DNA from 3 places in the Starkeya nomas genome. Region 1 is predicted to be linked to each of the others. Evidence: predicted binding sites of a transcription regulator. Region 1 holds the regulator's gene; each other region holds the start of a gene.
The links. Region 1 encodes LexA, which represses DNA repair genes until DNA is damaged. Its sites were predicted from a motif close to TGTTCNNNNTGTGTTCNG; they were not measured.
Positions count from the first base shown of each region.

Region 2: STARVERO_RS21395 (DNA recombination protein RmuC) is a predicted target of LexA. The motif match lies at 4,339-4,356, and genes of this name have one in related genera.
Region 3: ruvC (crossover junction endodeoxyribonuclease RuvC) is a predicted target of LexA. The motif match lies at 4,428-4,445, and genes of this name have one in related genera.

Region 1 is NZ_CACSAS010000001.1:1,458,162-1,464,426, reverse strand. It holds gene STARVERO_RS07075 (ComEC/Rec2 family competence protein) at 1-1,312, shown strand, start outside; gene lexA (transcriptional repressor LexA) at 1,306-2,001, opposite strand; gene STARVERO_RS07065 (GntR family transcriptional regulator) at 2,218-2,916, opposite strand; gene STARVERO_RS07060 (molybdopterin molybdotransferase MoeA) at 3,041-4,264, opposite strand; gene moaC (cyclic pyranopterin monophosphate synthase MoaC) at 4,277-4,762, opposite strand; gene trpC (indole-3-glycerol phosphate synthase TrpC) at 4,775-5,584, opposite strand; gene trpD (anthranilate phosphoribosyltransferase) at 5,599-6,265, opposite strand, start outside.
Region 2 is NZ_CACSAS010000001.1:4,524,639-4,530,903, forward strand. It holds gene STARVERO_RS21370 (response regulator) at 1-726, opposite strand, end outside; gene STARVERO_RS21375 (NepR family anti-sigma factor) at 963-1,163, shown strand; gene STARVERO_RS21380 (sigma-70 family RNA polymerase sigma factor) at 1,160-1,711, shown strand; gene STARVERO_RS21385 (DUF1328 domain-containing protein) at 1,826-2,005, opposite strand; gene STARVERO_RS21390 (LysR family transcriptional regulator) at 2,116-3,015, opposite strand; gene STARVERO_RS21395 (DNA recombination protein RmuC) at 3,112-4,308, opposite strand; gene def (peptide deformylase) at 4,419-4,973, shown strand; gene fmt (methionyl-tRNA formyltransferase) at 5,017-5,934, shown strand; gene STARVERO_RS21410 (GNAT family N-acetyltransferase) at 5,931-6,265, shown strand, end outside.
Region 3 is NZ_CACSAS010000001.1:3,224,858-3,231,122, forward strand. It holds gene ybgC (tol-pal system-associated acyl-CoA thioesterase) at 249-758, opposite strand; gene STARVERO_RS15370 (DUF2852 domain-containing protein) at 847-1,260, opposite strand; gene STARVERO_RS15375 (TetR/AcrR family transcriptional regulator) at 1,533-2,168, opposite strand; gene ruvB (Holliday junction branch migration DNA helicase RuvB) at 2,225-3,262, opposite strand; gene ruvA (Holliday junction branch migration protein RuvA) at 3,259-3,876, opposite strand; gene ruvC (crossover junction endodeoxyribonuclease RuvC) at 3,873-4,412, opposite strand; gene STARVERO_RS15395 (COG4315 family predicted lipoprotein) at 4,542-4,937, shown strand; gene STARVERO_RS15400 (DMT family transporter) at 4,958-5,896, opposite strand; gene STARVERO_RS15405 (sulfite exporter TauE/SafE family protein) at 6,157-6,265, shown strand, end outside.

The sequences.
Region 1 (6,265 bases):
GACCCAGAGAGCCTATGTGATGACGCTGCTGGTGCTGGCGGGCGTGATGCTGGGACGCCCGGCTCTCACATTGCGGACGCTGGCGGTGGCGGCGCTGGTGGTCATGGCCCTGACGCCCTGGGCCGTGCTCGATCCCGGCGCGCAGATGTCCTTCGCCGCCACGCTGGCGCTGGTCGCGGCGTATGAGCGCTTCGGTTCCTACGTCACTCGGCCGCCCGGCGTAGCGCAGGATGGCTCCTGGCTCGGCATGCCGCGCCTTGGCATGCCGGTCCGCTATGTGGCGGCGCTGGTGCTGGCCTCGCTGGCGGCCGGGCTCGCCACGGCACCCTATGCCGCCTTCCACTTCCAGCGCCTGGCGCCGCTGAGCCTGCTGGCCAATCTCGCCGCCATGCCGGTGGTTTCCTTCGCCGTCATGCCGGCGGGCCTGATCGGCTCGGTGCTCATGCCGTTCGGCTGGGATGCGCCGGCGTGGCACGTGATGGGGTGGGGGCTCGGCGTCATGCAGGCCATATCCGATGCCGTTGCGGCGCTGCCCGGTGCTGACCGGGGCGTGCGGGCGATGCCCGCGGCAAGCATCGCGCTGTTCAGCCTGGCACTCGTCGTTCTGTGCCTGTCGCGCACGCGCCTGATCCTCCTGGCGCCGGCCTGCGTTGCCGTCGCAGTCGGGCTGGCGGCGATGGCGCCGAGGCCCGATCTTCTCGTCGACGCGCAGGCGCGTACCGTCGCGGTGCGGGGCCCAGACGGCATGCTCGATGTCATGGGCGATCGCCTGCCTGGGCTCTCCGATCGCTTTGCCGTGGAGCAGTGGCTGAACGCGGACGGAGACCGCGCCCGTGTCGGAAAAAAGGAGCTTGTCGCGAGAGCCGCCTGCGACGCCGTCGGTTGCACCCTGCCGCTGGCGGATGGGCACCTCGTTGCGCTCTCCCGCCATCGCGACTCGTTGGAGGACGATTGCCGCCTCGCCGCCATTCTGGTGACGCCCTTCGCGCCGCCGCGGGATTGTGCTGCGACGGTGATCCGGGTCGATACACGCAATCCGACCTCAAGCGTAGCCGGCTATTTATTTGGAGATGACGGCGAGCGCTTCATTCCGGGGCGCCCCGCCAAAGGAACGCGACCATGGGAGCCGGACGTCCGCGGCACTGTTTCCGAGCATCCTGGCGTCATGATCATCAAGTCTGCTTCCCGCTCAACGGGAACCCGGAATCCGCCACCAGTGCGGCCCGATGCCTTCGACAACCTCGATGCAGTACTGGTACCGGACGACGTCGATAGTGATGTGCCGCCGGAAAACCCCGCGGCTGCTCAGTAGCGGCGGAACAAGCCAACCAGCTTGCCCTGGATGCGTACCCGGTCGGGGCCGAAGATCCGCGTTTCATAGGCTGGATTGGCAGCTTCCAGCGCCACAGAGGCGCCCTTGCGGCGCAGGCGCTTCAGCGTTGCTTCCTCATCGTCGATCAGCGCCACCACGATTTCGCCGGTGTTGGCGGTGTCGCATTTGCGGATCAACGCCAGATCGCCGTCGAGAATGCCGGCCTCGACCATCGAGTCGCCGCGCACTTCCAGCGCAAAATGCTCGCCGCCCGCCAGCATTTCCGGGGGCATGCTGATCGTGTGGTCGCGCGATTGAATGGCCGAGATCGGTGTGCCGGCGGCGATCCGGCCCATTACCGGAATCGGCACCACATGCCGGGGATCTTCATCCTCGTTCGCTGCCTGCGTACGCCCGAGGCTCCCCTCGATGACGCTGGGCGCGAAGGGGCGGGCCGGCTTGGGCGGCTGCGCGTCCTCCGGCAGGCGCACGACTTCCAAGGCCCGCGCCCGATTGGGCAGGCGCCGGATGAAACCGCGTTCTTCCAGCGCCGTGATGAGCCGGTGAATCCCCGACTTCGACCTCAGATCGAGCGCGTCCTTCATCTCCTCGAAGGACGGCGGCACGCCGTCCTGCTGCAGGCGTTCATTGATGAACAGGAGCAACTCATGCTGTTTGCGGGTGAGCATCCAACGGATCCCGTCTATCGGCCGGCGCCGAGATGAAACAAATCACGAACAAATACTATCCGTTCCTATTGTGTTCCACAATGGGTAAAGGGTTCGCTAAGGCTGATGCGTGGTGCCGAGGCCAGAGTTTGCAAGGGTTCTGAGCGGAAATGCCGTGCAGCGGGCAGCGCGTGCGGGCCGCTCCCGGACCGGCGCGGCCATCGCGAATCGCTCGACTCAGAGAGACTGGGCGTATTGCTCGTAGGCGTCCTGGATGATGGCGATGTGGCTGCGCATGGCGTTTGCTGCGGCCTCGCGTTCTCCGCGAAGGATGGCGATCGTCACCCGTTCGTGCTCCGTGTGCGAGAGTGCGAGGCGGCCGAGCGCGCGGAATTGAGCACGGCGGAAGGGCGAAAGCCGCTGTCGCGTGCCGATGGCGAGCTCGATGAGGTAGCCATTGTGGCTGCCGGCATAGATCGCGGCGTGGAAGCGCTCATTCGCCTCCCGATAGGCGGCGAAGTCGCCCTGGCGCATCAACTCGCCCATCCGGGCGTGCAGGTCCTCGAGTTCGCGCCTCTCCTGCGGTGTCATGTGGAGCGCGCAGAGGCTCGCGCTGAGTGCTTCCAGCTCCGCCATCACCTGGAACATGTTCTGCAATCGCTCGGCGCCGGGCCGGGCGACGACGGCTCCACGATGGGGACGGGTCTCGACCAGACCGGAAGCGGTCAGTTCGCGGAGGGCTTCACGCACTGGAGTGCGCGAGACGCCGAAGCGGGCGGCCAGCGCGGATTCGTCGAGAGCGGTGCCGGGAAGCAGCAGGCCGCGGGTGATCTCGTCGGCAAGCTGGGTGCGCAGTTCTTCGGCGCGCGTGGGCCGCCCGCGCCGGACATTGCCGGCAGACGGGTCGAGCGGCGGGCGAGAACGAGAGGCCGACATGCGCGACAGACAATCAGGTGAGGCGGCGGGACACCGTCTCCGGCATCCATAAAGGGCAGGCCGCCGGTTACCAAGCGCTTCGTGTGCGACATGCGTGCCCGGGGGAGGGCCGCGGACGCAGCGGTCAATCCTCGAGCGGCAGGATCTCGCAGGGATCGCCCGCGCTGGCGGCAGGTGCGTGCGGCGGGCGTACGAGCAGCACATCGGCGCGGGCGAGGTTGCGCAGCATAGAACTGTCCTGCACGGGGAGCGGGCGCACCACCGGCAGGTCGCCTTCGCGGCCGATGATCTCGGCGCGCTGGAAGTCCATGCGCTGCTCGTTGGCCTTCACGTCGGCGCCGAGCCGGGCGGGGCGAAGGTCCGGCTGGGCCGGCACCGCCAGCCCCTGCATGGCCTTCAGCAGGGGCACGAGGAACAGCAGGGCGCAGACATGGGCGGAGACCGGGTTGCCCGGCAGTCCGAGCACCTGGGTGCCGGCGCCGCCGGAACTGCGGCCGAACATCAGCGGCTTGCCGGGGCGCAGGGCGATCTTGTGAACCGCCAGCTCGATGCCCTGCGCGGTCAGCGCGGGTGCGATGAGATCGTGGTCGCCGACCGAGGCGCCGCCGGTCGTCACCAGCACGTCGAAGCCTCCGTCCAGCGCCGCGCGCACGCCCCGCTGCGTTGCTTCCATGTTGTCGGGCAGGATGCCGAGGTCGATTACCTCGGCGCCTGCGCCTCGGGCGAGGGCGGAGACCGAATAGATGTTGGAGACGATCACCTGATGAGCCTGCGCTCCCGCGCCGGGGCGCACCAGTTCGTCGCCGGTGGAGAGGAGCGCGACGCGGGGGCGGCGGGCCACCCTCACCTCGGCGACATCGGCGGCGGCGACCAGCGCGAGATCGCGCGCGCGCAGCTTGTGGCCGGGGGCTAGCAGCGTCTCGCCAGTCGCAAAATCGCCGCCTGCCTTGCGGATGTGCCGTCCTATGGTGGCGGCCTCGTTCACGGTAACGTTCTCGCCGGCCCGCGTGGTATCTTCCTGGATGACGATGGCATCGGCGCCCGTGGGAAGCACGGCGCCGGTGAAGATGCGCACCGCCGTGCCGGGCTCGACCGGTCCGGGGAAGGGCCGGCCGGCGGCGGATTCGCCGATCAGCCGCAGCGTGGCGGGGATGGTCGCGGTGTCCTGCGCCCGCACCGCATAGCCGTCCATGGCAGAGACGTCCGCGCCGGGCGTGGTGCGGCGGGCAACGACGGGGGCGGCGAGCACGCGCCCCGCCGCTTCGGCCAGCGGAACCGTCTCGGCGGCGAGCGGCTCCGCAGCGCCCAGCAGCCGCGCCAGCGCTTCCTCGACCGGCATCAGGGCCATGACGCGCCTCCGCTATTCACCCTGCCAGTGGCCGGAGCGGCCGCCGGACTTCTCCAGCAGGCGCACACTCTCGATCCGCATGCCGCGATCGACCGCCTTCGCCATGTCGTAGACGGTGAGGCAGGCGACGGAGACGGCGGTCAGTGCCTCCATCTCCACTCCGGTCTGGCCGGTGGTGCGGACCATGGCGCGCACGATCAGGCCGGGCAGGGACGGGGCGGGCTCGATCTCCACCGCGACCTTGGAAAGCAGCAGCGCATGGCAGAGCGGGATCAACTCATGCGTGCGCTTGGCGGCCATGATGCCGGCGAGGCGCGCCGTGCCGATCACGTCGCCCTTCTTCGCGTTGCCGGAGAGAATGAGGTCGAGCGTCTCGCCCTGCATACGCACGGCGCCCTCGGCGACCGCCACGCGGTCAGTGACGGCCTTGTCGGCGACATCGACCATGTTCGCCGCGCCGGTGGCGTCGAGATGGGTGAGGCGGGGCTCGTCGGCCATCGCCGCGTATCCTCAGCCGGCCGCGCGGACGGGGCGCGCCAGCAGCGCGCGCGTCGCCGCCGCGACATCAGCCTGCCGCATCAGGCTTTCGCCGACGAGGATGGTGTCGATATCCACCTTGGCGAGCCGGGCGATGTCGTCCGGCGTGAAGATGCCGCTCTCGCCGACGATGACGCGATCCGCCGGAATGCGCGGTGCCAGCCGCTCGGAGGTTTCGAGCGTCACTTCGAAGGTGCGCAGATTGCGGTTGTTGATGCCGACGAGTTTGGCCGGCAGCGTCAGTGCGCGGTCGAGTTCTTCGTCGGAATGCACCTCGACCAGCGCATCCATGCCGAGGCCGTGGGCGGTGTCGATGAGGTCGCGGGCGAGCGCGTCGTCGACCGAGGCCATGATGACGAGAATGCAGTCCGCACCCCAGCTCCGTGCCTCGAACACCTGATAGGTGTCGTGCATGAAGTCCTTTCGCAACGCCGGCAGCGAGCAGGCGGCGCGGGCGGCGACGAGGAACTCCGGCGCCCCCTGGAAGGAGGGCTTGTCGGTCAGCACCGAGAGGCAGGCGGCGCCGCCGGCTTCATAGGCGGCGGCCAGGGCGGGCGGGTCGAAATCGGCGCGGATGAGCCCCTTGGATGGGCTCGCCTTCTTGATCTCGGCAATCAGCGCGGTCTGGCCGCGCGCGATCTTCGCCTCGATGGCTTTTGCAAAGCCGCGCGCCGGTGCGGCGGCCTCGGCGGCCGCGCGCACCTCGGGAAGGGGACGTTCGCGCTTGGCGCTCGCGATCTCCTCGCGCTTGTAGGCGCCGATGCGTTCGAGAATGTCGGCCATCCCTCGGCTCCCCGCTATTCCGCCGCCGCCAGCGCCGAGACGGCGATCAGCCGGTCCAGCGCCGCTTCGGCATGCCCGCCGCGCAGGCTGTCGCGGGCAATATCGAGACCGGCGGCGAGGTCGTCCACCTTGCCGGCGACGACCAGCGCCGCCGCAGCGTTCAACAGAGCGACATCGGCATAGGCGCTCGGTTCGCCGGCGAGCACGGCCCGCAAAGCGAGGGCGTTGGCGGCGCCGTCACCGCCCTTCAGCGCCTCGGGCGCAGCGCGGGCGATGCCGTAATCCTCCGGCGTGATCTCGAAGGTGCGGATTGCGCCGTCCTTCAGCTCGGCGACATAGGTCGGCCCGGTCGTGGTGATTTCGTCCAGCCCATCCGAGCCGTGCACGACCCAGCTCTGGGTCGAGCCGAGTGTGCGCAGCACCTCCGCAATGGGCTCGACCCAGGCGCGGGCGAAGACGCCGACCATCTGCCGCGTCACACCCGCCGGGTTCGACAGCGGCCCGATCAGGTTGAAGATGGTGCGCGTCCCCATCTCCACCCGCGTCGGCCCGACATGCTTCATCGCCGGATGATGTGCCGGGGCGAACATGAAGCCGATGCCGGCGTCGCGGATGCAGCGGGCGATCTGCTCGGGTGAGAGGTCGATCTTCACGCCGAGCGCCATCAGTACGTCGGCGGCG
Region 2 (6,265 bases), 3.1 Mb from region 1:
GGAGGGTTGGAAGGGCTTCGCGATGAGGAAGGCCGGCTCCGGCCGCACGCCGGTGAGGAAGCGCTCGGGATAGGCGGTGATGAAGATCACCGGCACCTCGACCTGCGCGATCAGGTCGTTCACCGCGTCGAGGCCGGAGGAGCCGTCGGCGAGCTGGATGTCGGCGAGGATCAGGCCGGGTGCCTTGCGCCGCGCCAGCTCCACCGCCTCGGTGCGGGTGCGCGCGATGCCGGTCACGCGGTGGCCGAGGCTTTCCACCAGCCCCTCGAGGTCGAGGGCGATGAAGGGCTCGTCCTCGATGATGAGGACGTCGGTGGCGATCTCTTCCGCCAGTTCGCGGCCGGCATCCTCGACCAGATTGCGCAGGGTCGGCACATCGATATCGAGCACGGCGGCGGCATCCTCCTCGTTGAAGCCTTCGAGCGAGACGAGCAGGAAGGCCTGCCGCACGACGGGGGTGATATGGCTCAGGCGCCGCTCGCCCTGCACCGGGGCGGGCGCCTGTTCGGTCTCCGCGTTGAGCGTCACCGAATCCCACAGCCGGGTGAGAAGGCGGTAGAGCGCGACGCGCGGATCGATGTCGGGAGCGAGGGTGCCGGGGTCGGCGATGAGGGTTTCGAGAAGGGCCGTGACATAGGCGTCGCCCGCGGCTTGGCTGCCGCTGAGCGCGCGCGCATAGCGGCGCAGGAACGGCAGGTGCTGCGCGACCAGTTGAGAAGTGCTCACTCGCGTCTCCCCGATGCTGCAAAGGTGAAGCGCTCATTAACGCGCCATGAAGCTTCGGGTTCCACTATGGAATGAAAACCGGGGAATTGCGCTCCGGTTCTGGAACCGTCCTGCCGCTGGCCCGTTATGGATGGGCATGAAGCGACGGAGCCGTCCTCCCTCTTGACGTATTCGGGGGCTCAATGTCGGGAAAGAAGACTATGAACGACGATCAGTCCGAGGGCCAGCCCGCGAACATGGATACCCTCATGCCCGAAGCGGGGCGGGGTTCCGGCGGCGCTCTCGGGGGCGATATCCAGGCGAAGATCGGCCAGCATCTGCGCGCCATGTATGACGACGTGGTGCGCCAGGGCGTGCCGGACCGGTTCATGGATCTGCTGGCGCAGCTGGACCGGCCCAAGGCGGGCACTTCCGACGAGAGCGGAGGCGCGCGGTGAGCCAGGTCGACCCGGCGCTGCGCGACGAGATCATCGCCGCGATACCCAATCTGCGGGCCTTCGCCATCTCGCTCAGCGGCAGCGTCGATCGCGCCGACGATCTGGTGCAGGAGACGCTGCTGCGGGCCTTTGCCAATATTGCGAGCTTCCGGCCCGGCACCAACCTGCCGGCCTGGCTGTTCACCATCCTGCGCAACCTGTTCCGCTCGGAATACCGCAAGCGGCGGCGGGAGGTGCCGGATTCGGACGGCGCCTTCGCCGCCACGCTGACCAGCAATCCCGACCAGACTACGCATCTGGATTTCGAGGATTTCCGCGCCGCGCTCGAAAAGCTGCCGCCCGACCAGCGCGAGGCGCTGGTTCTGGTGGGGGCGTCCGGCTTCTCCTATGAGGAGGCCGCCGACATCTGCCAGTGCGCCGTCGGCACCATCAAGAGCCGCGTCAACCGCGCCCGCAAGCGCCTGGGCGAATTGCTGGCCATCGAGGATGGCGAGGATTTCGGTCCCGACCGGACCACCCGCGCCGCGCTCGCCGCCGAGCGCGCCTGAGGCCGGCGCGCCTTCCCCCGCCATCCCTCCCGAAACCGGTGTCTGAAAGCGGGGACGCCCCCGGGCGTGCCCGGGGGCGTCCCTTTGATCGCCGCCATGCGGCGAGGTCCGGGTTCAGGGAACCCGGCCGGAGCGGCCGCGCAGCAAGCCGACGACGGCCGATACGACAAACAGGATGATGGCGACCACGAAGATGATCTTGGCGATCTCGATGGCGGTGCCGGCAATGCCGCCGAAACCCAGCACCGCGGCGATCAGCGCGATCACGAGGAAGGTGAGCGCCCAGCCGAGCATGAATGCCTCCACTGCTACGGTGCGGCGCGCCGGAGCGCGCCCGCGTCGCCGGAACAACCGCCGAGCCGGCAGAGGGTTCCCGCCCGGCGCGTGGAGACGCCGGCGCGCGGCTACATCCGCTCCGACAGCGCCGGCGCGATCGCCCGGGCCTCGGCCAGCAGCGCGGTGACGATGGGCGTCATCGGCTCGCGGTCGAGCACCACGAGGCCCATCTGGTGCTCCACCTCCGGCCCCTCGATCGGGATCGAGCGGATGCTGGCGGGGAAGGCGAACACGTCGGCCAGCGTGTTGGCGACGACGCTCGCCCATTTGCCGGTGCGCACATGCGAGAGCAGCGCGATGGTGGAGTTGGCCTCCAGCATCGGCGTGATGCTGTGGCCGGCCTCGGCGAGCTGCTTGTCGACGATGCGGCGGTTCTGCATGTCGGGGGTGAGCAGGCACAACGGCACCCGCCCGACCTCCTGCCACGTCACCTTGGCGCGGTTGCCCAGCGGCGCGTCGGCGGAGGTGAGGAAGCGGTAGCCCTCCTTGTAGAGCGGCACCGTCTTCACCCGGCCGAGCGGGTCGTTGTCGAGATAGGTGACGCCGGCGTCGGCCTCGAGGTTCTCGATGAGCCGCAGCACCTCGTTGGAGCTCGCCGAGATCAGCGTGAAGCGCACGTCGCCGTGCTTCTCGTGGAAGGGCGTCGTCAGCTCGGAGAGCATCGGCATGGCGGTGGGGATGGCGGCGATGCGCAGATGGCCGCTGAGGCCCTTGCGCATGCCGGCGATCTCCTGGCGCATGGCGCGCACGTCGCCGATCACCCGGCGCGCCCATTGCAGCGCCCGCTCGCCCTCCGGCGTGAAGCCGATGAAGCGCGAGCCGCGCTCGACCAGGCGCACGCCGAGCTGCTCCTCGAGCTGCTTCAGGCCGGCGGAAAGGGTGGGCTGGGTGACGCCGCAGGCTTCCGCCGCGCGGCCGAAATGACGCTCCTTGGCGAGCGCGAGCAGAAGTTCGAAACGGTCGATCACGCGGGACGCTTCCTGATGCGAGCACGATAGAAAGATTCTATCAGACTATCAGAGCGCGCCGCGCCTGCGAATTGGAGCGATGAAAATCAGCCGGCGCTATTCCGCCGCGCCGCGCAGGCCGAGCAGGGGCAGCGTGTCCGGCAGATCCGGCTCGCCGGCCGGTATCGCCTCGCCCTCGAATTCGAGCTGCTCGATGCGCGCCCCGCGCTTGGCGATCTTGTCGGCGGAGGTCAGCGCCTGCGCCACGTCCTCGTTCACCTGCCCGAAGTGCTTCTGCAGGTTGCCGACCCGGTCGCGCAGCCGCACGACATCGGCGACCAGCCTGCCGCATTCGGCGCGGATGAGGTCCGCCTGCTCGCGCATGCGCGCATCCTTGCAGATCGCCTGCACCACCTGCACGGCGAGCATCAGCAGCGAAGGCGAGACGATCACCACGCGGGCGCGGAACGCCTGCTGGATCACCTCGTCGAAATGCTCGTGCAGCTCGGCATAGACCGATTCCGAGGGCACGAACATCAACGCGATGTCCTGCGTCTCGCCGCTGACGAGGTAGCGCTCGGCGATGTCCTTCACATGCTTGCCGACATCGCCCTTCAGCCGGGTCTGGGCCTGCCGGCGGCTCTCCTCGGTCTGCGCCTCGCGGAAGGCGGTCACCGCTTCCAGCGGGAACTTCGAATCGACGAGCAGCGGGCGCTTGTCGCCGGGCAGGAAGATCGCGCAGTCGGCGCGCCGCCCGTTGGCCAGCGTGTGCTGGAAGGCGAAGCTGTCGCGCGGCAGGCCGTCGGCGATGATCGCCTGCAGCCGTCCCTCGCCGAAGGCGCCGCGCGCCTGCTTGTTGGAGAGCGTCTCGCGCAGGCTCATCACCTGCCCGGACAGTTCCCCGAGCGAGAGCCGCGCCTGATCGACCAGCGCGAGGCGCTCGTTCAGCTTGGCGAGGTTCTCATGCGTCGCCTCGGCCGAGCGCGCCAGGCTCTCGCCCATGCGGTGGGTGGTGGCGTCCAGCCGTTCGGCGACGGCGCGGGCCAGCTCGCCCTGCCGCTGGGCCAGCACCTCGGCCATGGACTGCACGCGGCCGATGGTTTCCGCCTGCGTCCGGGAGAGCGCGGCGAGCTGTTCCTCCAGCTCGTCGGCGCGGCGGGCCTGCTCGTCGGCCTCGGCGGCGTTCTGCCGGGCGCTGCGCGAGATCGCCCGCAGCACGGCGACGAGCAGCAGGAAGCCGAGCGCCCCCGCGCCGGCGAGCACCTGCGCCAGCGTCACCGGGTGCGTGCCGAGGACGAACAGAACCTGATCCATCGCGTCCTTCTAGCAGATTCGGCCGGGTGAGCGAACGGAAAGTGAACATCGGCGCGGCGCGCCGCCGCGCCTCCGTTGACCGCGGGCGGGCCAGCGCTTATCTGAACGGCATGTCGATACGCCCTCTCGTTATCCTTCCCGATTCCCGCCTGCGGCTGATTTCCGATCCCGTGGTGCGGGTCGATGCGCGCGTGCGCGCCATCGTCGAGGACATGTTCGAGACCATGTATGACGCGCCGGGCATCGGCCTGGCCGCGATCCAGGTCGGCGTGCCCGAGCGCATCGTCACCATCGATGTCGGCCCGCGCGAGGCCGAGGACCGGGAGGAGGGCGACGAGCGCGAGGTCGAGAAGCGTCCGCTGGCGCTGATCAACCCGGAGGTCGTCTCCGCCTCGGAGGAGCTTTCGGTCTACGCGGAAGGCTGCCTGTCGATCCCGGAATATTATGCGGACGTGGAGCGTCCCGCCCGCGTGCGGGTGCGCTACATGGACCTCAACGGCGAGACGCGGGAGATCGACGCCGACGGGCTGCTCGCCACCTGCGTGCAGCACGAGATCGACCATCTCAACGGCGTGCTGTTCATCGACCACATCTCCAAGCTCAAGCGCGACCGGGTGATGACCAAGTTCACCAAGCTCGCCAAGAAGGAGCGCGACGGGGTCTGATCCCGCCGCCGGCCGCCCCCTTCCGCACCGACCGGGAGTCCTCATGCGCATCGTCTTCATGGGCACGCCCGATTTCGCGGTGCCGACGCTGGTCGAGATCGTCGGCAGCGGCCACGAGGTGGTCGCCGCCTATACGCGCGCTCCCGCGCAGGCGGGCCGGCGCGGGCTGGAGCTGGTGCCCTCGCCGGTGCACCGCGCGGCCGAACGGCTCGGCATTCCCGTTTTCACCCCCGCGACGCTGAAGGGCGAGGAGGCGGTCGACGCCTTCGCCGCGCTTGAGGCGGACGCCGCCGTGGTGGTGGCCTATGGGCGCATCCTGCCGCAGGCCATCCTCGATCTGCCGAAGCTCGGCTGCCTCAATTTGCACGCCTCGCTGCTGCCGCGCTGGCGCGGCGCCGCGCCGATCCAGCGCGCCATCATGGCCGGCGACGCGGAGACCGGCGTCGCGGTGATGAAGATGGAGGCCGGGCTCGACACCGGCCCGGTCGGCCTCGTCGAGCGCGTGCCCATCGGCGCGGACATGACCGCCGGCGAGCTGCACGACCGGCTGATGGTGGTGGGCGGGGATCTGATGGCGCGGGCGCTCGCGGCGCTGGAGCGCGGCGGCCTGTCCTTCACCCCGCAGCCGCAGGCGGGCGTCACCTACGCCGCCAAGATCGAGAAGGGCGAGACCCGCATCGACTGGGCGCAGCCGGCGAAGGCGGTGCACGACCATATTCGCGGCCTCTCGCCGTTCCCCGGCGCGTGGTTCGAACTCGCCGGCACCCGCGTGAAGGTGCTGCGCTCGACGCGGGCGGAGGGCGCCGGCCGGCCGGGCGAGTTGCTGGACGACCGGCTCACCGTCGCCTGCGCGTCGGGCGCGGTGCGGCTGGTGGAGGTGCAGAAGGCGGGCAGCCGGGCGATGGCGGCGCCGGATTTCCTGCGCGGCAGCGATCTGGAAAAGGGCACGGTGCTGGAATGAACGCGACGCCGACGAGCACCATCCGCGCCCTGGCGCCGGCGGACCACGCGCTCTGGCTGCCGCTCTGGCAGGCCTATCTCACCTTCTACGAGGCGGAACTGCCCGACGCGGTGAGCGAGACCACCTGGCGGCGCCTGATCGACCCCGCCGAGCCGGTGCACGGCGCCCTCGCCCTCGACGCGCAGGGGCGGGCGGTGGGGCTGGCCCACTGGCTCTTCCACCGCTCGACCTGGGCGGTCGGCGACGTGTGCGACCTCAACGACCTGTTCGTCGATGCCGGCCAGCGCGGCCAGGGCCTCGGCCGCCGGCTGATCGAGCACGTCCACGCGGC
Region 3 (6,265 bases), 1.8 Mb from region 1:
CCCGGACGGGCAGCCGGAACTCACGACGCGACGACGCCCTTGAAGCAGGTCCGGCAGGCCGGACGCCGGAAACACTCCGGCGGATCGTCCAGCAATTAACCTGTTGCCCCTGTTCGACGGGGAATCCGACGAAACTAGGGCGTGCAAGGGCTTGCGCCGCACCCATTAAACCTCTGCTAGGGTTAATAGCGGGTTAGCGTTGCCGCATCGCAACAGATTGCACGGTAAGGGGAAACCGCTTTCGGCGCTCAGCCCTGCGGCGCTTCGTCCTGCGCCGCCTTCATGGCCTTGCGCAGCGCGTCAGGTATGCGCCGGGCGCGCCCCTGCGCGACGAAGGCGACCTTCACCTTGCCCTCGACCAGCACCTCGCCGGCGCGCATCACCCTCTGCGCCAGCGTGATCGAGGCGCCGGCGACCTCGACCGGGCTGGTATGGACCTCCAGCACGTCGTCGATTCGCGCCGGGCGCAGGAACTGCAGGTCCATCGAGCGCACGACGAAGGCGAAGCCCGGCGCCTCGGCCAGCGCCTCCCCGAACAGTTCGCCCTGCACCACCCCGATGAGCCGGAGATGGTCGGAACGGGCGCGCTCCATGAACTTCAGGTAGTTGGCGTGATAGACGATGCCGGAGAAATCCGTGTCCTCGTAATAGACCCGCACCGGCAGCACATGGCCGCCCGGCACCAGCTTTCCGGCGAGATGCAGGAAAGGGTCGGCCTTCAGGGTCTCGGGAGAGAGGGGATCGGGGCGCTCGTTCATGGCGCTCCTCATAAACGAGAGCACGCGGCAAAAAAAGAACCGCGCCCTTCTCGACGAAGGGCGCGGCCCGAAAGCAATGCGATGACGATCAGCTCTGCGGCTCGGCCGGCTCCGGAGCGGGCGCCGGGCGGTTGCGGCGATCGGCCATGAACTGGTCGAACTCGGCCTTGTCCTTGGCCTGCCGCAGGCGGTCGAGGAAGGACCGGAAATCCTTCTGCTCTTCCTCGAGGCGACGCAGCGTCTCCTCGCGATATTCGTCGAAGGCGCGATTGCCGCTCGACTGGAAGCCGCGACCGAAGCGGCCGCCGAAGCTGCGGAAGGCTTCCGCGCCTTCCTCCTGCCAGCGGCCGAAGCCGCGCCTGCCACTGCAGAACATCCGTCCACTCCCTATCGAATAGGCCAGGATCGCCAGACCCAGCGGCCACCAGGCCATGAAGCCAAGGACCGTAAGCGCGATCCAGGCCGGCTTGCCGTAACTATCGAGCTTTTGCGCGAGCTCCATTGGCGTCCGCTCCTGGGTCAGACCACGCGGCTTGAAGCCCCGCGGTTAATGTTAATCACATTTACATAGGTATGAGCGCAACCCCGGCTTGTCAAGAAGAACGCGTTGGATTTTGCGGGCGCCGCCACCGGCCGGATGCCCGGATACCCCCGACCGACGTCATGGCCGGGCTTGTCCGGCCATCCACGTCTTCATCGGCCAAGGACGCCATCGGTCAGAACGTGGATCCTCGGATCAAGCCTGGGGATGACGGTGCCTTGCCGTCGTCCGGCTCAACTCGTCGGCGCGCCGAGGCCCTTCAGATAGACGAGGAATGCGGCCTCAAGGAGGTCTTCCGGCGTCATCGGCAGCTTCCGGCGGGAGCCGTCCGAACGGCCGAACAGCGAGGCGACGCCATGCGCCAGCGCCCAGGTGTGCAGCGCCACCATCAGCGCCGGCGGGCGTCCCTCCGCCGGCATGGAAGCGACGAGCACGTCCGCCGCCTCGCGCAGCACGCCGAAAGCGCGCTGGCCGGCCTGGTCGAGCACCGGGTGCGCCTCGGGCGGCAGGCCGGATTCGAACATGGCGACATATTCGGCCGGATGCTGGCGGGCGAAGTCGAGATAGGCCCGCCCCATGCGCTCATAGGCTTCCGCCGCCGTCGGCCGCCCGTCGTTCCAGCCGGCCTGCAGCGCCTTGGCGAAACGCTCGAACCCTTCCGCCGCCACGGCGGCGAGAAGCTCGTCCCGGTCCCGGAAGTGCCGGTACGGCGCGGCCGGGCTCACGCCGGCGCGCCGCGCCGCCTCGGCGAAGGTGGCGCCGGCGGTGCCCTTCTCCGCGATCAGGTCGAGCGCCGCCTTCATCAGGGCTTCCCGCAGGTTGCCGTGATGGTAGCCGCGCGACTCTCCGCCGTTTCGGGACCAGCTCATGTGAAGGGGACTTACATCAGGCGCGGACGCGCGTCGATGGCGCTGTGGGCAAGGGGCTAATCCTCGCCCTCGTCGAAGAGCGGCATCTGGTTGACGCTCGTCGGGGCGGCAAGGCCGAGATGCTTGAAGGCGTGCGCCGTCAGCACCCGGCCGCGCGGGGTGCGCTGGAGGAAGCCTTGCTGCACCAGATAGGGCTCGATGATCTCCTCGATCGCGTCGCGCGGCTCGGAGAGCGCGGCGGCGATGGTCTCGACGCCCACCGGCCCGCCGCCATAGTTCATCGCGATGACCGAGAGATAGCGCCGGTCCATCTGGTCGAGCCCGGCGCCGTCGACCTCCAGATGCGACAACGCATGGTCCGCCGCCCCCCGGTCGATGATCTCCTTGCCTGCCACCAGCGCGAAGTCGCGCACCCGGCGCAGCAGCCGCCCGGCGATGCGCGGCGTGCCGCGCGCCCGGCGGGCGATCTCGCGCGCGCCGTCCTTGGAGATCGGGATGCCCAGCACCCGCGCGCCGCGTGTGACGACCAGTTCCAGCTCGTCGACGGTGTAGAAATTCAGCCGGATCGGAATGCCGAAGCGATCGCGCAGCGGCGTCGTCAGCAGGCCCGAGCGCGTGGTCGCGCCCACCAGCGTGAACTTCGACAGCGAGATCTTCACCGAGCGCGCCGCCGGCCCTTCGCCGATGATGAGGTCGAGCTCGTAATCCTCCATCGCCGGGTAGAGGATTTCCTCCACCGCCGGATTGAGCCGGTGGATCTCGTCGATGAAGAGCACGTCGCGCTCCTCGAGGTTCGTCAGCAGCGCGGCGAGATCGCCGGCCTTGGCGATGACGGGGCCGGAGGTGGCGCGGAAGCCGACGCCCAGCTCGCGCGCCACGATCTGCGCCAGCGTGGTCTTGCCCAGCCCCGGCGGACCGACGAACAGCACATGATCGAGCGCCTCGCCGCGCGTCTTCGCCGCCCTGATGAAGACGTCGAGATTGGCGCGCGCCTGCTCCTGCCCGACGAATTCAGCGAGATTCTGCGGGCGCAGGGAGGCTTCGGTGAGATCCTCCTCGCGCTTGTCGGGCGTGATGAGGCGCTTGGTGTTCATCGCGCCAGTTCCTTAAGCCCGAGCCGGATGAGCTTGGCGGTATCGGCCTCCTCGCCCCCCTCGCGCAGCGCCGCCGCCACGGCGGCGCTCGCCTGGATCTGCGCATAGCCGAGATTGACCAGCGCCGAGACCGCGTCGGCCACCGGGGCGGGCGCCCGCTTCTCGTCGAGCGAGGCGGCAAGCCCCGCCACCGCCGGATCGACATCGGCGAAGCCCGGCGCCTTGTCCTTCAGCTCGGCGACGATGCGGGCGGCGACCTTCGGGCCGACGCCGTTGGCGCGCGCCACCATGGCCCGATCGCCAAGCGCCACGGCGTTGGCGAGCTCGGAAGGGGAGAGGGTGGAGAGCACGCTCAGCGCCACCTTGGAGCCGACGCCCTGCACGTTCTGAAGCAGAAGGAACCACGACTTCTCGGCCTGCGAGACGAAGCCGTAGAGACGGATCATGTCCTCGCGCACGAAGGTCTCGATGAACAACGTCGCCGCCTCCCCGACCGAGGGCAGCGCCTGCAGCGTGCGGGCCGAGCAGTGCACGAGGTAGCCGACCCCCTGCACGTCGAGGATCACGTGGTCGTCGCCATAGCTGTCGACGAGACCCTTGAGCTTCCCGATCATCGCGCCGCCACCCTGCTCGCCAGCTTGTCCGCCATCGCCGCCTTCATCGCCGCCATCCCGCGATGCTGCGCATGGGTCACGGCGACGGCAAGCGCGTCCGCCGCGTCGTCGGTCTCGAAGTCCGCCTGCGGCAGCAGCACCTTCATCATCATGCGTATCTGCGTCTTGTCGGCCCGGCCGGCACCCACCACGGTCTTCTTGACCAGCAGCGCCGCGTATTCGGCGACCGGCACGCCCGCCAGCGCCGGGGTGAGCATCACCACGCCGCGCGCCTGCCCCAGCTTCAGCGTCGAGGCCGGGTTCATGTTGACGAAGGTCTCCTCCACCGCCGCCTCGTCGGGCACGAAATTCCGCAGCACGGCGGCCAGCTCGGTGTGGAGATGGGCGAGCCGCATCGCCAGCTCCCCGTCCTCGGGCGGCATCACCGTGCCGCAGGCGATGAAGGAGAGCCGCGTTCCCACGGCCTCGATCACCCCCCAGCCGGTGCGGCGGAGGCCCGGATCGAGCCCGAGAATGCGAATCGGATGCGGCGCCATACGCACAGTGCGTAGCCGAACAAATGACGAACGCCTAGTACCGAGGACCTCCGCCATCGCCGCGACTTCGCCACGGAAAGGGAACATGGTGAACGCGGGATTAAGGGGCTCTCACCCCGGAGAAACGCCATGAGCACTCTTCTCGCCCGCCCGAGCCTCAGCCGCCAACGCCTCGCGCGCGGCGCCGGCACCGCCGCCGGTCTTCTCCTGCTCGGCATGTCCACCCTGGTGCCCGCCCAGGCCGCCGGCCTGCTCACCGCCCCCAACGGCATGACGCTCTACATCTTCGATTCCGACGCCGGCGGCATGCCCAGCTGCTACGATTCCTGCGCCGCCAACTGGCCGCCCTATCTCGGCAAGGAAGGCGCGAAGATGAAGAGCGGCTGGACCCTCGTCCCCCGCAAGGATGGCGCGCAGCAATGGGCCTATGACGGCAAGCCAGTCTATTTCTTCGCCGGCGACAAGAAGAAGGGCGACAAGCTGGGCGACGGGCGCGGCGGCGTCTGGCACGCCGTCAACGACTAGGCGGCCACCCTCCTCCGGCTTCAGCGGCTGGCGCGCGGCGCTCCGAAAGCGCCGCTCGCCAGCGCCACGCCCACGCCCGTCGCCGCCACGCCGATCATCGCCGCCGCGTCCGGGTGCTCGCCGAGCACCGGCACGGCGATCAGCGCCGCGAGCGCCGGCACCAGCCCGGTGAAGGCGGCCGCGCGCGAGGAGCCGAGCCGTTCGATGGCGATGCCGAAGGCCACCAGCGCCACGACGCCGGACAGCAGCCCCTGGATGAGCAGCTGGACCAGCACCTCCATGCCGTAGCCGCTCGACACCGCGTCGATCACCCCCGGCAGGCCGTAGGGCGTCAGGATGAGCGTCGACCACAGCCCGACCAGCCCGACGATCTCCGTCGCCTTCATGCCGGTGCGGCGGAAAGCCAGCGTGTAGCCCGCCCACATCGCCGCGCCGCTCAGCAGCAGCAGGTGCCCGCGCCAGGCGCCGTCCTCCGGGAACAGCAGTCCCCGCCCGCCGAGCGTCAGCACGCCAAGGGCGATGCACAGGAAGCCGAGCGCCCGCAGGCGGCCCAGCCGCTCGCGCAGGAACAGCACCGAGATCGCCGCCACGATCAGCGGCATGGTGCCGGGCAGCAGCGGGCCGACATCGGCGGCCGGCACGAAGCGCATCGCGTTGGCGACGACGAGGAAGAAGATTCCCCCGGCTCCGAAAAAACAGAGCACGAAGGGAACCAGCCCGCTCTTCGGCCACAGCCCGACCCGTATCCAGGCCGGTGCGAGCACGGTCGCGGGAACGATGAAGCGCAGCCATCCCACCGTCGCCGGCGGCAGGTGGCCGTGCACGGCATGGCGGGTGGACACGATCCAGCCGCCCCAGATGGCGATGGCGAGCAGCGCGCAGCCGATGCCGACGAAGCGGTCGGAAAGGGGTGGATCGGCCGCGGCGCGGGTCGCCGCGGGAGCCAGGGGCTTTTCCATGTTCAAGGTCCGGCCGCCGAGGCGGCGATGGGGGCCGCGAGGCGGCAGGTTGCCGCGAATGTGCCGCGCGCGATCCTTTCCGGCAAACGAGTTTTCCGAATAGGCACGTTCAGCAAACGCGATGGGAGGGCGAAAGCGACAAAGCAGCAAACGCGATGGAACGGCCGCAACCATCGATTTCCGCGTTGACGGGCCGGAGGCGCCGGATTAGGTCTCGCCGGCACGCTCTCGCGCGGCGCGTTCGGGCCCGGTTTCCTTCCATGTCGTTCGATCCGGCCCTCTCCTGGGCCTTCCTCACGGCGCTCGTCGCCGGCGTCACGCGCGGCTTTTCCGGCTTCGGCGGCGCGCTCATTTACGTGCCGCTGGTGA